DNA from 3 places in the Paenarthrobacter sp. NPDC090522 genome. Region 3 is predicted to be linked to each of the others. Evidence: riboswitches for the same ligand, from Rfam matches in the RefSeq annotation. Region 3 holds a riboswitch; each other region holds the start of a gene.

Region 1 (4,992 bases), on a different contig from region 3:
CATGAGGATGGTCAGGATGCCCGCAACGAACGCGGTGGTGGCTGCAACTGCCGTGAAGCCCAGTGAGGCTCCGCTGGAGTCGGCTCCGGAGAGGATCAGGGGGTTCAGGACCACGATGTAGCTCATGGCAAAGAAGGTCGCGAACCCGCCACGGATTTCCCGTGAGTACGTGGAACCACGTTCGGAAATCTTGAAGTAGCGGTCTATGGCAGAACCTTGTTTAAGCATGAAGGTCTCCGGGGATCGGGTGAGTGTGCTCTCAAATCCTATGCCCGCGGCTACGGGGCGCCCGGACGATTCGCCTAGTCTGTAAGGAAGCCAACATTAGGAGAAACCGCCCCATGCGTACCATCCGCCCGCTTCTGGCCGCCGTCGTTGCCGCCCTTGCCTTCGCCTCGGCGGTACTTTTTGGTGCCGCCCCCGCGTCCGCGCACGACGTCGCCGAGTCCACCACTCCGGCCAACGGAGCCACCGTGGCGGCAGTCCCGGCGTCGGTCTCCATCACCTTCAACAACCGTCCGCTGGCCATCGGTTCCGGGGTGACGGTCACCGCGGGCGGCGAAAACTGGGCTGACGGCGCCGTCGAAATCATCGACAACCAGGCAGTCCAAAAGTTGCGCCCGGGAGCGCCGGCCGGCGAGTACACGGTGGTGTGGCGCGTGGTCAGCTCCGATTCGCACCCCATTGAGGGCACCTTCAAGTTCACGGCCACCACGGGAAGCACGACGGCGGCAGACGGCTCCGCGGGCGCCTCGCCGTCCGCTTCGGCATCGGGAGCGGTGGTTCCGAGCGCAGGAACGGCAGCTCCGGGGACCGGCTCCGGCGAGTCGGCTCCGGCCGCCTCCCAGCCCTTCCCGTGGAGCATTGTGGGCCTCGCCGTGGTGGCAGTCGGCCTGGTGGTTTTCCTGGCTGTTACAGCCCGCAGGAAGTTGGCCGCTTCCAACGAGGCCGAGGGCGATAATTCCGCGGAATGACGCGGTTTTCTACATACCTGCGAAAATCTCGAAAGGGTTACCGCGACACGCGCAAAGCCAACTCCTCGTTACTCAAATGTGACTTTGGCGTGATCATCCGTTACGGTAGTACCTGTGCCCGATCCCTATTTGGGGCACTTCCGGCCTGATTGCCTAGCTCTGCCGCAGTCCGGAATCCGTTCGCAGACAAACCTACGGCAGAGACGGGGAACCCATTTTAGGCCGCCATTGAGCGCGCCTTGGGGTGAAGTCACGAAGCTTCCGCTGAACAGCGGGGGATAGTGACCGGGTGACTCCCATCCGAATCCGACAGCTAACCTCGCAGGCATCGGGAGAGGCTTTTTCATGTCTTCACGCATTCTTCGCGGCCGTCGTAAGGCGGACATCGCACGTCCCAATCCGTTCATCTCCATCTCCAAGGCCGTTGCCAGCAACGCTTCGGGCGCTGGCCGCCAGGCAGCCGTTATTGCTGCGGCTTCCGGCCTTGTCCTGACCGGCTCCATTGCCGCCCACGCTGCCGAGACCCCCGCACAGGCCCCGGTCCAGCGTGACTCCAGCCCGGCGACGGTTGCCGAAACCGTTGCGGAGACCCCCAACAAGGTGGTCACCGCAGCTGCAACTGCCACCATCAACTTCGAGCGCCCCGCGGTTTCCTCCGTGGCAGCTCCCGTGATCGAGAAGCCGGCCCCCGTGGCTGCGGCTCCGGCCAAGAAGGCAACCACTGCGGCTGCCACCACGGCCAAGGCTACCGTTGCAGCTACCGCGGCTGCTCCCGCCGCCGCGGCTCCTGCAGCAGCAGCACCTGCCGGGAGTGTCAACGCAGCCATGGTTGCTTCGGCTTACGCCCAGATCGGCATCATGCAGGACTGCACCGCCATGGTGGAGCGCGCACTCGGCTCGGCAGGCATCCCCGTGGGTGACCTCGCTCCGATGCAGTTCCTGAACTACGGCAAGGTAGTCAGCGATCCCCAGCCCGGCGACATGATTGTCCAGTCCGGCCACGTTGCTATCTACATCGGCAACGGCCAGGCCATCAGTGGCGGCATCAACGGCAACCAGACCGGCATCCACCCGATCAGCTGGCTGACCGCAACCGGCCCCATCACGTACGTACGCGCTGGCGCCTAAGCTTCACGCTTAAACACCACCAAGGCCGGCACCTGGGAGAGATTGCTCTCCGGGTGCCGGCCTGTGGTTATTAAGGGTTCACTCGTTGCTCAGGACAGCGGGCATGCCGGTGTGGTCTGGCAGCCGCGGCGCTGGCCGTGCCAGTTTCAGGCGATCGCGATGCCCGGTCCTGCCGGGAGCGCCACCTTCGACGAGATGGCCTGTCCCACTGCCTTTGCCTGGCGGAGCACTTCCTTGGGCGTAGGGGTGATGAGCTCTCCGACGCCAACAAGGTGCATCCCCACCGCCCGCATGGCTGCCACGAGGTTCTGCCCGATCGCGATGCCCAGTTCGGCCAACATCCGGCGCAACTGGCTTTGGGCGCAACGCGTCACAACGATGTGGTCCGCCAGGAGGATGCCGCTGGCCGTGTGTACGGCCCACTGTCGAGGTGCCGGCTCGAACGGGGCGAGGCCCGCCGTTGCCAGGCCGGGGACGCCAATGCCGGGAGTCGAAAGGTCCGCCACGCTCCGCTCGCCGAGTTGCAGGCCCTGGCTGGCTCCCAGGAAGTCCAGGCGCACCGCCTTGGTGGTGCTCCGCACGTCGAGCTGATGGCTGGCTGCGTAGTTCCGCAAGTGCCGGAGGATCTGGTTGCGTTCCAGCATGGCCGCGGGGTCGGCAGCATCGCAGCGCTGCAGCATTCCCGTGTGGACGGAGGGACCGGATGTGGACAGGGATCCAAACCCGTCCACCACAATTGAGCCAACGCCGTAGCGGCTGAGCTCGCTGGCCACGGCCAGGCCGGAAAGCCCGGCTCCAATCACCACGGTGGTGGTGCGCTCTGTGCCGGAATCAGGCGTGAGTGACACTGCTTGGTTCCTCCTTGACGTGTGTGCCCGAAGGCATCGCGTTGTTTCGCGTCCAAGCTCCCCCAGCGTCCGCAAACAAATGGCCGGGTGTGTCCTGGAACACGCTTGCCGGCCATTCGGTGACTCGAACACTACAGAACTTTTGGGGCCGTGGATAGCCTCAATGGCAGCGTGTTTTTACTTGTTCATCCAGAGTCCGGCAACCACACCTGAAACCGAGCCCGGACCGTTATGCGGCGGGCGAAAAGTCGCCTTGATTCGGCCTTGGCAACCGAGAATAGTGGGCAGTGGAAGGGGATGCCCTGAACTTCTCCTTCCCCGGATATTCGCACCAGGCCGGGCGTGTCACCTTGCGGGTGAAACCTCTGGCAGAATGACCGGAACAAAAGCAGCAGGTGGAGAGGCGGGCCCCATGGACCAGCACGGCAGTCACGTTGAAGAACCCCGGAGCGGCGACGGAGAAGCCGTTGCACCCGGTGGAATCGTCGTCGGAGTAGACGGCTCGGAACACGGTCAATGCGCTTTGGTGTGGGCGGCCCGCGAGGCTGAACGCCGCCAACTTCCCCTGCATATCGTCACGGCCTATTCAGTGCCGATTTTCGCGGCCTCCGGCCTGGACGGCGGTTACGCCACCGTGGACGATTCCGTCATCCGCGAGGGTGCGGAAGCAATCGTCAAACAGGCCATGGACAAGGTGGCCGGCTATGACCTGGACGTGGATGCCTCCGTGGAGAATGGAGATGCCGCCGGGGTGTTGCTGGACCTTTCAACCGAGGCCGCATTGCTGGTCTTCGGAAGCCGGGGCCGGGGAGGTTTCGTTGGGCGGCTCCTGGGTTCGGTGAGCAGCGCGCTCCCGGCCCACGCAAAATGCCCCACGGTTACGGTGCCGTTGTACTGCGCCGATCGCCTCGGGGAGAACACCGAGGACCGCCACATCAAGGCCGAGCACGCCAAGGCCGGTCCGCGCACGGTGGAGAACGTCGTAGTGGTAGGCGTCGATGGTTCCGAGCAGGCCCGCATCGCAGTTTTGGAAGCTGCCGAGCAGGCAGAACGAATGGGAGCCAAGCTCCGGGTCATTTGTGCCGTCCCGCAATACAGCGGCTCCCTCGCCTGGGTTCCCGCGCCGCTGGACAGGGATGCACTGTTCGCGGACATCAAGGTGCAACTGGACGCAGGCGTCGCCTGGCTGCGCAGCCACTTCCCCAAACTGACCGTGGAAACCGAACTGACCGACGGCTCACCCGTGGATGTCCTGGTGGAAGCAAGCAGGGGCGTTGAGCTTGTGGTGCTGGGTACCCGGGGCCGCGGCGGTTTTGCCGGGATGCTCCTTGGCTCTACGTCCGACGGCGTCCTTCACCACGCCAAGGGTCCTGTGCTGGTGGTCCCGGACCGGGAGGACCCGCGGCTTGCCGATCGGGCCAACTTCGGTCCCATGCTCGGGGCTGCATAAGGTAACGGCGCCGGTCGATGGACGGCCAGGATCCCGGCGCACGGGAAAAGGAACCATGGGCAAAAGCACAAGAGCCGTCGCAGGATGCTGGCGGTTCCGCGTTCATCCTGCCGCTGGAGGAGATCCGGGCAGGCATGCTGGCGGATGTTGGCGGTAAGGCCGCCAACCTTGGCGAACTGTCGGCGGCCGGGCTGCCGGTGCCTCCGGGCTTCTGCCTGACGACGGCGGCCTACCGCCATTCGCTGGCATCCGCCGGAATGGAGGGGGTCTTCGATGCAATGGAGGCTGCCGCTTCCGGCCCGGACCCGACGGGCGCTCGCGCCACGACCGGCCCGGAACCTGCCGCTTCGGGCGGTGCCCCGACGGGCGCGACGCCGGTGCGCGACGGCTCCCCGACCGGCCCGGACCCTGCCCGCCTCAACTCCCTTGCGGCCCGTGCCCGGTCCTTGGTCCTCGAGGCAGGGATTCCGCCGGAAGTCGCCAAGGAGGTACAGGCCGCGTATGTGGCCTTGGGAACCGACGTTCCGGTCGCTGTCCGGTCCTCGGCAACTGCGGAAGATCTCGCCTTCGCAAGCTTCGCTGGCCAGCAGGA
Region 2 (4,992 bases), on a different contig from region 3:
CCCTGTTCAACCACCTCGGACCCGGTCAGGAGGAACCTCACCAAGGGTTTGCCCAGGACAGGGAGTTCGTCCAGGCCGGCCAGGGCCGCGACGGCCAGGTGCGCAGGGTTCAGCACCGTAGCCTTCGTCAGGAGGACCTCGCCCTCAGCGGCTTCCTCTGCCGCCTTGCGGATGTGTTGACCGTTGCGCGGCTCCCCCGGCTTCGCGGAGCCGCCGAGCGCCAAAACCGGCAGGCCGTCGTCGTCCATGGCGATGATGCCGCTTTCGCTGCGAAGAACCGCTTTGGCACCGGGTGGAATCAGCCCGCCGGTGACGATCGGGCTGGCCTGGTGTGGTGCCAGCCGCTGGCCGGGTTCGCTGAGGATCCACGGACCACTGCCGTTGACGGCCCACCCATCCATGGCCGACGACGCGTAGTGCGGCATGTCCTGCAGGGCAAGTACGTCCTGGGCGAGGGTCCGCCCCAACGCCGCGCGCAGCGGAACCGGGCTTGCGGGGATGGGAGTGGCGACGTCGAACGCACGCTGCCTGGCTTCGTGCCAGGTATGCGCCGCATGGTGGCCCTGTTCGGGGGCCTCCGTCATTCGGTTTCGGCCCCGGGCTCCGCATACTGCTTGGCTACTTGGCGGGCAAGGTCGAGGGCGGCGGCCATGGCGGCGTCGTCGTTGGCCTGGCCGATGCCGCGTGCCATTCCAGCCGCGTACCCCGCGATGAATGTGGTCAAAGGCGCCGCGGGACGCACCACGGAGTGCGCGGCCACGCCGGCGACTGCAAGGATTTCGTTGACGTCCACGTCTACGCCCTCAAGCTCAAACGCCTGCAGCAGTGTGCGGCACCATTCCTCGAGTGTCTCGTCCTGGCTTTTCACGTCCGCCTCCAAGTCGTTGTCAATGCCCAGGGCCGCTGCGTCCTCCCACGTATCCACGTCGTCCGTGGAGCCATCGGGAACGGCAACAGCCAGCACGTTCAGCCTAGCAAGCAGCTTGAAGACAGATGCGTTCGTTAACGACCGGGCTGCAGCGACTTCGCGTTCCAGGGCCTGTGTGCTGTAGATGCCAAGGAGGGGCTGTTGCCTGCCATCGGAAGACACAGCCATGGCTCCCTCGGTGCCATGGTGCCCCGCAACTTCCTCAAGGATGGCAGCCACTCCCCGTGAGGCATGCGGCATATCGCAGGCCAGCACCAAGGTCCACGGTGCCGGATCAGTGGCCCCAAGAACGGCAAGTCCCGCGGCAATGGCCGCCGCCGGTCCTGCGTAGGCGGGCTCCTCGCGCGCGGACAGTACCCCGTCCGGAAGGCCGTCCTGGCGCGGCCCCACCACCACAATCCGCGAAGCACCCCGGACGGAGTCCAGGGCATGCGAAAGGAGGCTCGCGCCGTCGTACCTTAAACCCGGCTTGGGCACGCCACCGAGGCGGGTGGCCCTGCCACCCGCCAGGATCACGGCGTTGAACTCCATCCGCCCAGATTACCCGTACGGCCGGAGCACAACAGAAATCGATCAGGCGGCGGATTCCGGCAAGAGGAACGGGTCCCAGTCCGGCGCAGGTTTCTCGAGTTCTTTGATCTGCCACATGGTTCCCGTGGGCACGCCGGGTGTGAAGCGAAGCTTCCAGCCCATCTCGGCGAGCGTCTGGTTGCTCTTGGCGTTATTGCATTTCAAGCACGCCGCAACCAGGTTTTCCCAGGAATCCGCGCCGCCCCTGGATTTGGGGTGGACATGGTCTATGGTGTGCGCTGTCTTGCCGCAATAGGCGCAGCGGTGGCCGTCGCGGCGGAGCACCCCGCGGCGGCTCACAGCGGTGATCCTGTTGTACCGGGGACGGATGTAGCGGTTGAGGAGAATCACGGACGGACGTCCCAGAATCTCCTGTGGCCCGACGACAGGTTCGCCGCCTTCGGCCACTACGCTAGCTTTTCCAGTCAGCACAAGGACCAGCGCCCGGCGGAAGGTGACTACCGCCAGCGGTTCATATCCAGCATTCAGAACGAGTGTGCGCATGCACGTACCTCTTCACGGCCGCACCCGTCAGGGGCACGAGGGCCGGCTGCCCTCTGCATGTACGGGCTGTGGATCGACACCATAAGGGTAAGCACTTATATGCCGTATCAACGAATTTTCGGGCCTGTTCCCGTGCAGTGTCGGCGAATGTTCATGTGCGGGACACCTTGCACGGCCCTCCGCGCGGGGCTTAAAGCGGAACACCCCGCAGGTATTCCTGCGGGGTGTTCAAAGAATCTGTATCAGCCGTTCACACGGATGAAGACCGGGCCGGAGCCGACGTTCACACTGAAGAGTGCAGTGGTGGACCCGTTCCATCCACCGTGTACTGCCATGCCGTTACCGACGTAGACGGCGATGTGTGCCATTCCGCCGTAACCACCGTTGGCGTAGTACGCGAGGTCGCCCGGCTGGGCTTCGGCGGCGCTGACGGTGCGGCCCAAGGAGAGGTAGCCCGCCGGCCAATCGTGGAAGTTGATACCCACGGCCGCCAGCGAATTGGTGACCAACATGGTGCAGTCCTGGGTCACTCCCAGCTGGGCGTAGGCTGCAGCGGCGATGGCTGCCCCGAGGCCACTGGAAGCTGCAGGAGCCTTGGCGGCCGCCGTTGCTGAGTTGTCCACTGCCAATGTGGCGGTCGCGCCGGTAGCCGTGGAGCCGGATGCGGCTTTCGCTGCGGGCTTCTCGACGACGGGAGCCGGAGCTTCCACCGTGGTCACAACCGGGCTCTCGTAGGAGATGGCCACGGTGGAGTCGGCAGCGATGGTGGACTGCGTGACTGCCTGGACATCAAGGGCTGTGGTGGCCGTGGATTCACGCTGGACGTTGGTATCGGCGGCGTTCGCAGCAACGCCACTGGTCAAGACCAGTCCTGAAGCGGCAGCGATAACGACTGCCTGGCGGCCGACGCCACCGGCGTTGTTGCTGACAGCCTTCGCGATCACGGCAAGGGAGCTGGTCTTGGGGGCCTCAGCTCGGTGCCGTGCAACCTTGTGTGCACTGGTCATTTTTTAATCTCTTTTCGTTTCCGCACGCGGTTGGGGCACGCGCGGTTTGCGGGCAAGCCAGCACTTGGGGGGCATGCTGGCGTACCCCGAACGGGGTTTTAGCGGAGGGTGAAGAATGAAGACGTGCCGGTGGAAGCCACCGAGTGGAGCAAGGTTCCCTGGCTCGGGTTGAGAGCGCTGATCATCATGCCGTTGCCGACGTAGATGCCTACGTGTGCGCCGCCGTTCTGCATGACCAGGTCACCCGGCTGCGGCGTGCTGGTGGCCTTCATGGCAGTCCAGGCGTTGACGCGGGGAATGCTGATGCCGGCCTGGGCGTAGACCCACTGGGTGAAGCCGGAGCAGTCCCAGCCGTTGGGAGTGGTGCCGCCCCAAACGTAGGGGTGGCCGATGCCCGTGTAGGCGATCGCGGCGAGGCCGGAGGCTGCGGCGCTGGAGGCCGTTTCCTTGGCGTCGGAAGACTGTGCGGTGAGCGAGCCTGCAGCCTGGCTGCCAGTGGTCTGGTTACCAGCTGTCTGGGAGCGCTGGGTGGTCTGCGACGCGCGCTGGACCTTCGGGGCTTCCTTGGTGGCCACGACGGGGCTCTCGAAGGAAACAGTGGCCGTGGGCTCTGCAGTGACAACCTCGGTGGTGAGGAGCTGCTGCGTGCTCGTCTCGGCCTTGGAAACATCGGTGTCCGCTGCCTGGGCCGGGAGGCCGACGCTGAGGACGAGGCCGGAGGCTGCGGCGAGAACTGCGGCCTGGCGGCCAACGGTTCCGGCATTCGCTGAAACAGCCTTCGAAAGAGTGTTCAACGGGTGAACCGTCTCGGCGCGGTGGCGCGCAGGGGTAGTGCGTGATGACACGTAGGTAGCCTCTCCCAATGCCTGCGAGGTGAGCTGTCGGATTCGGATGGGAGTCATCCGGCCACGCGCTTCGAGAAGCTTTGTGACTTAACCCCAAGGCCTTCTCTCGAAGACCAAAAGTGGTTCCCCCGCCCCTGCCAGACGAATTTTGCGAACGGATCCTGAGTGGTGGCAGAGCTAGGCAATCCACTCAAGTGCATCGGCCCCCTAAAAAGCCGATGCGCTTTAGACGGTACAACAGTTGAAAGCGAATGTCACATTCAGGTCACGGGGTGTGTCGCGAATGCGAGAGACGACCATCGACTTTGCTTAGAGCCAGCCCATGGGGTCAACAACTTCGCCGTTGACCTGGACCTCGAAGTGCAGGTGGCAGCCCGTGGAGGCGCCCGTGGTGCCGCTCAGGGCTACAACGTCACCGCGGCTGACAGTCTGGCCAACCTTGACGTTGAAGGACGACAGGTGGTTGTACGTGGTCTCAAGGCCATTGCCGTGATCCACCACAACGCGGTTGCCTCCGCCGTACTCGTGCCACCCGGCAAACGTGACCTTCCCGGCGGCGGCAGCGTGGACCTGGGTGCCACACTGGGCAACGAAGTCCTGGCCGCGGTGGAAGTCGCCGGTGCCACCGGTCAGCGGGCTGACGCGGTATCCGAACGGAGAAGCGGTTGTCAGCGTGTCCAGCGGACTTCCAAGGGTGCCCTTGGAGGAACTGGCCTGGATGCTGCCAACGGACTGGGCGCTGAGCAGCTGCTTTAGCTTGCCGTCGGGATCGGCCTTGGTGGCCACCGCCGCACGGCTGAAGTCGATTTTTGCCGATGCTTCCGCGGAAACCTCAGGCTGGCTGCCGCCGGATACGGCAAGGGCAGCTTCTGTTTGGCCCGACTCGGAGGTGGCCATGACGGGGCTTGTGGCCGGCAGACCGACAGTGAGGGCGAGGCCTGTGGCGGCCAGGGCCACCCCGGCTTTCTGCCCTACGCCACTGGCTGCGGCGAAATCGGCAACCTGGCGCAACGGGCTCTTACGGCGGCGCACCTGACGCTGGGTGTCGCGCGGCCGGATCTCCGTTACGACGCGGGCTGGCCGCAGCTCAGCAGCGGGGCCGGACGCGCGTCGGCGGCCCCTGACGTTCTGCGATGTC
Region 3 (4,992 bases):
AACTCCTGGTCCTGGCCCCGTTCTACGTCACCATCCTGGGGCTGGCGGGTGGCGAAAAGATCCACTGGAAGCGCGTCGTCCTCCAGCCGCTGGGCAACCCCATGATCATTGCCTCCGGGCTTGGCGTCGTGATGGCACTGACTGGGTGGCACGCGCCGGAACTGGTCCAGAAGCCCGTCGACATGCTGGCGGGGGCCGCCGTGCCCATGGTGTTACTGGCGTTCGGCATGTCCTTGGCAGGGAAAGCGCCGCTGCAGCAGGGGGACGGGAGGGTGGAGACCTTGGTGGCCACGCTCCTCAAAGTCGCAGGCATGCCTGTGGTGGCGTGGGTGCTGGCGCGGTTTGTGTTCGGTTTGGACGGCAACCACTTGCTGGCAAGCGTCATCATGGCTGCCCTGCCCACCGGGCAAAACGTGTTCCTCTTTGCTTCTCCCTATGGCCGCGGCACGGTTGTGGCGCGGGACGTGATCCTGTGCACCACCGTGCTCTGCGTCGCTGCGCTCCTGGTGGTCGCGTGGTTGTTAGGGTGACCCGGCGGCGGAGACGCGAATGAGGCAGCCACCCGCGCGGGTGGCTGCCTCATTGTCTTGCTGTGGGTCCTACGAGCGCCGCAAGCGTTGGCAGCTCCAGCGGCCCATCCGTCGGCGGAACGTCGCCGTCCGGCTGCTGCTGCAATAGCGGCCGTGCCAGCCGGCGTGTGTGGTGGTCCGGGGCATACGTGTGCTCACTTGAGCGCCTCCTTGGCGATGTCCAGCAAACCGTCCACACTCACGGTCGGCGCAGTCGTTTCAGGGGCGCTGCTTGCTTTTGGGCTGTTGCTCGGCCTCGGCTTCGACGTCTCGGTAGGGGTGGGCGTCGGCGTCGGAGTGACCGTCGGAGTAGTGGTGGGGGTCGGCGTCGGTGCCGTGATGGTGTCCGACGGCGGAGCGGGCTGGCTCGGGACCGGAGAGGTTACGCCGGGCACCGGGACAACAGCCGATGGAGCCGTGGACGGTACCCACTGCGGGGCTGCCAGCGAAACCTGGGGAGCAGCCGCGGACGACGCCGGCGCGGCAGCAGGTGCCTCTGCTGCCGGCGGTGCGGGGTCGGCTGAGGGCTGCACGGCTTCGGTCTTGGCGGCCGACGTGGACGAAGCTGTGGTGTACGACGGCGTGGGGCCGGGTGACGCCGTGCCCGTTGCCCGTCCGTCGTCGTCCTTGGAGGAGCCGCTGGCTTCCTGGGATTGGTTGTCCTGGCCGAAGAGCGGAAGATCCAGGGCCTGGCTGACCGTACCCACCGTCAGGACCAAGCCAAGTGCTCCAGCCACGACGGCCATGCGCTGGCCCATGGTCTTCACGGAAGCGGCCTTGGTCAGGACGGCATGCGGTTCCCGGGTGAAGGACGATGCCCCGAATGAACCGAAGGCCGACTTGCTTGCCGTGACCGGCTTGCTGCTGGCTGAAGTGCCGGCGCCGGCTGACGTGCCCGTGCCGGGAAAGGTGGTTGCGCGGCGCGGCTGTGAACCGTCAGCTGCCTTGGCCGCGGTGGCCTGCCGGCTTGCCAAGCCCGCGGCGGCGGTTGCGGCGGCGGCAATCTGTGCAGGCGTCTTCGGCTGGGCGCTGGATTCAGGCTGGGCATTGGACGTACCGAGCACCGGTGCGGCTACGGTCGGAATGGCCGCGGTGGCGGTCTCGGCCTCGACGGCGGGCTGCGCCGTCGGGATGGCGGCCGTTGCGGGTTCGGTCTCAGGTGTGGGCTCGGCCGGCTTCACCACGGGGATGGCAGCAGTCGCGGGAGCAGCCTGCACCATCGGAATGGCTGCCGTTGCGGGAGCGGGGTCTGCCTCAGAAGCGGGCTCGGCCGGCTGCACCATCGGAATGGCTGCCGTCGCAGGAGCAGCTTCCTTGTCGGAGGCAGGCTCGGCCGGCTTTACCACGGGGATCGCAGACGTCGGCGGCCCGGGCGTGGTCGACGCGGTCCGCGGAGCATCGTCCGCGATCGTGCTTGGTCCCTGGACTGAGGCAGGAGCCGCAGCATCGTCCGAAACCGAAGCCTCCGGCGCAATGACAGCCTGGGCGGCTGCCTCGCGCTCGGCCGCGCGGCGCTCCGCGCGCGTCATGGGCGCGGTGAGCGCAGACACGGTGGGCGCAGGCGGGGTGGGATTGACAGCAGTGGCGGGTGCCGCCGTCGTGCTTTCAGCGCTGGTGGGGGACTGTCCGCTGGGTTGGGCCCGACGGCGTCCGGATGGCTTGGTGCGCTCGATGGCCTCCTGGGCACGGCGCGGCTGATCCATGGTTGGGGACATGGGTGATTGCCTCTCAACGCCTGCGAGGTTAGCTGTCGGGTTCGGACGAGGCCGTCCGGCCGCACGTGGCGGCTTCACCCCAAGGGCCTGCGGAATTCAGGCCCGGGAACTCTGGGTCCCCCGTCTCTGCCGCGGATCTGGCGGATTCCGGGATGCGGCAGAGCTCGGCGTCAGCCCGGAAGCGGCCCAGCGGAGATCAGGGTCGCCCTTCGACCGTACAGGAGCAGGGAAGTAAAGTCACATTAATGTAACGGACGGAACGTCCAAGGTTTCGAGGTGGCCTTATCGCCTACCCTTCGGCGCTGGAGCCGGAGACGGCAATTCATGCTGGACCTTTTGTACCTGGTGCGCCTGGTGGGTTTCTGGGCGGTAGATCTCGTCCACGATGCCCAGGACGCCCGCCAGGGCCGCGCGTTTCACCGGGCGCTTAGTGCCCCTGCGCCGCGTCCATATCCAAAGGAGCGCAACGAGAGCGGGTCCGCAGAGAACGGCAGCCAACACGGCCAACAAATCCATGGATCAACACTAGCTTTGAGCATGTACTGGCCGGTAGACATGATCTATGGACCTGCCTGTGATGCCGCCCGTTTCGCCCATGCTCGCCAAGTCCGTGCCCACCATTCCCGATGTGGGGCACTACGAACCCAAATGGGACGGCTTCCGGACCATCGTTTTCAAGGATGGGGACGAGATCGTCCTTGGCAGCCGCAACGAGAAGCCCATGACCCGCTACTTCCCCGAACTCGTGGACGCGCTCCAGAAGAACCTTCCGGAGAAGTGCGTGGTCGATGGTGAGATTATCCTCATTTCCGGCAACCGTCTGGACTTCGAGGGCCTGCAGCAGCGCATCCACCCCGCCGACAGCCGCGTCCGGATGCTCGCAGAGAAGACGCCGTCCTCGTTGGTAGCGTTCGACCTGCTCGCCCTGGGGGATGACGACCTGATGGGTCGGCCCTTCGCCGAGCGCAGGGCCGCACTGGAAGAGGCGCTCGCCGACGCCGAACCGCCCGTGTACGTCACGCCCGCGGTCACCGACCTTGATCGCGCCAAGGAATGGTTCGTGCAACTTGAGGGAGCAGGGCTCGACGGCGTGCTGTCCAAACCGCTCGACGGCACCTACCAGCCGAACAAGCGGGTGATGTTCAAGACGAAGCATGAACGGACGGCAGACTGCGTGGTGGCAGGATTCCGCTGGCACAAAACGGCGAAGGTTGTGGGGTCCATGTTGCTGGGGCTCTATGACGACTCGGGCCGCCTGCACCATGTGGGCGTCGTGGCGTCGTTCCCCATGGCCAAACGGGAAGCCCTGGTGGCGGAGTTGGAGCCGTACCAGGTGGAGTTCGCCGAGCATCCGTGGGGCGAATGGGCCAACCAGGAGTCCGCCGGGGGATCCAGGATGCCCGGTGGCCAAAGCCGGTGGAGTGCCGGTAAGGACTTCTCCTTTGTTCCGCTTCGCCCCGAACTCGTGATCGAGGTGGCGTACGACTATATGGAGGGCGACCGTTTCAGGCACACCACCCAATTCCGTCGGTGGCGGCCGGACCGGACTCCTGACAGCTGCACTTACTCGCAGCTGGAAGAACCCGCAGACTACGATCTGGGCGAGATCCTGCGGCTGAAATAGCGCCCCATCGCCGCCAAGCCTCTGTCTCGACGTTGCCCAACAACGGACCAGCGGCTCGGCGACTGATGTGGGAGCGGTTACTCCTGATGGCCTTGGTCGCCGCTCATGCTGCCTTCTCCGGGAGGGGTTTCTCCCGGAGGTACTCCGCCGCCCGGCTCCAGTCCGGTGACGTTGCCGTCGGCCGGATCCGGATTCGACGATGCTGCGGGGTCTTGGTCTTCGTCCTTCCGCATATCCGGATCCTCGTGGATGCTGTCCGGTTCAGCGGCGCCGGAAACGCCGAACGTTTGGGGGTCGTCTTCGGGGTCGTAGCTCGTCATGGCCAAACCTCTTCCTCAGTAACCTTATTATTTGCATTGCCCTGCCAGCCTAGTCTCGGGCCCGGAGCCCAGCAAGGGCAGCCCCGGCGGCACGCCGTTCCTCGCGCTCAAAGTCTTTCCCGTTCAGTGAGAGGCCTGTGGAAAAGATGGTTTTTGCAGAGTTCTGTTTCGGCCGCTTACCTGGAATGGGCGTACAAAAAACCCCGGCCGCATCATGGCTCATGTCTAGAGAGGCGGGTCCGGGGACTTCATCTGCAGTCTAGCAAGGAGCGCCGAGTACTGACCAATGCCCAAACTTGGTCCAACGGCGCCCACAGCCGCGCCCTCAACGAGGCCATCACCCCAGTCCGCATGGCAACGTACATGGCCGCTGCCTCTTACGATCACTCGCTGGCGAGACAGCTCTATATTTGGGATCGTGACGTTTCGGCAGCCCTTTTGGCCGACATCGCAATCGTGGAAGTGACCGTGAGGAACGCTATGGCCAAGCAACTGGAGCTTGCCTACGGGGGCTTCTGGTACACGGCAGATATTGGGCTGGATGGCCCGAGCCGGAACAAGTTGGCCGAGGCCTGGTCGAAATTGCCGCAGGGGCGGCGCACTTCCGGCCACCTCATAGCAGGCTTGATGTTCGGGTTCTGGAAGGGACTCTTGGAACCAGGGGGATATGTGGGGCGGGAACCACAGCGATTTCGGGCTTCGCATGAGCTTCTTTGGAATAGCTGCCTCAACAGGGCATTTCGATTTGGAAGATCCGTGGCTTC

Evidence for each region. A riboswitch is a leader RNA that binds a small molecule or an ion and turns the genes downstream of it on or off. The one in region 3 is predicted to bind cyclic di-AMP.
Region 1: it holds a riboswitch for cyclic di-AMP, as region 3 does, so the genes downstream of both, ACIQT2_RS21500 (NlpC/P60 family protein) here and ACIQT2_RS15275 (hypothetical protein) in region 3, are expected to answer to the same signal.
Region 2: it holds a riboswitch for cyclic di-AMP, as region 3 does, so the genes downstream of both, ACIQT2_RS17285 (C40 family peptidase) here and ACIQT2_RS15275 (hypothetical protein) in region 3, are expected to answer to the same signal.

The regions. Positions count from the first base shown of each region.
Region 1 is NZ_JBIVXL010000024.1:31,246-36,237, reverse strand. Features, by position in the region: gene ACIQT2_RS21510 (NCS2 family permease) at 1-228, opposite strand, end outside; gene ACIQT2_RS21505 (copper resistance protein CopC) at 342-974, shown strand; cyclic di-AMP (ydaO/yuaA leader) riboswitch at 1,125-1,316, shown strand; gene ACIQT2_RS21500 (NlpC/P60 family protein) at 1,320-2,102, shown strand; gene ACIQT2_RS21495 (FAD-binding protein) at 2,249-2,950, opposite strand; gene ACIQT2_RS21490 (universal stress protein) at 3,363-4,400, shown strand; gene ACIQT2_RS21485 (PEP/pyruvate-binding domain-containing protein) at 4,418-4,992, shown strand, end outside.
Region 2 is NZ_JBIVXL010000014.1:33,100-38,091, reverse strand. Features, by position in the region: gene ACIQT2_RS17305 (molybdopterin molybdotransferase MoeA) at 1-584, opposite strand, end outside; gene ACIQT2_RS17300 (NTP transferase domain-containing protein) at 581-1,459, opposite strand; gene ACIQT2_RS17295 (HNH endonuclease) at 1,502-2,002, opposite strand; gene ACIQT2_RS17290 (NlpC/P60 family protein) at 2,245-3,009, opposite strand; gene ACIQT2_RS17285 (C40 family peptidase) at 3,108-3,854, opposite strand; cyclic di-AMP (ydaO/yuaA leader) riboswitch at 3,859-4,017, opposite strand; gene ACIQT2_RS17280 (M23 family metallopeptidase) at 4,164-4,992, opposite strand, start outside.
Region 3 is NZ_JBIVXL010000011.1:49,175-54,166, reverse strand. Features, by position in the region: gene ACIQT2_RS15280 (AEC family transporter) at 1-530, shown strand, start outside; gene ACIQT2_RS15275 (hypothetical protein) at 725-2,284, opposite strand; cyclic di-AMP (ydaO/yuaA leader) riboswitch at 2,288-2,437, opposite strand; gene ACIQT2_RS15270 (ATP-dependent DNA ligase) at 2,847-3,908, shown strand; gene ACIQT2_RS15265 (DUF6480 family protein) at 3,986-4,228, opposite strand; gene ACIQT2_RS15260 (hypothetical protein) at 4,580-4,992, shown strand, end outside.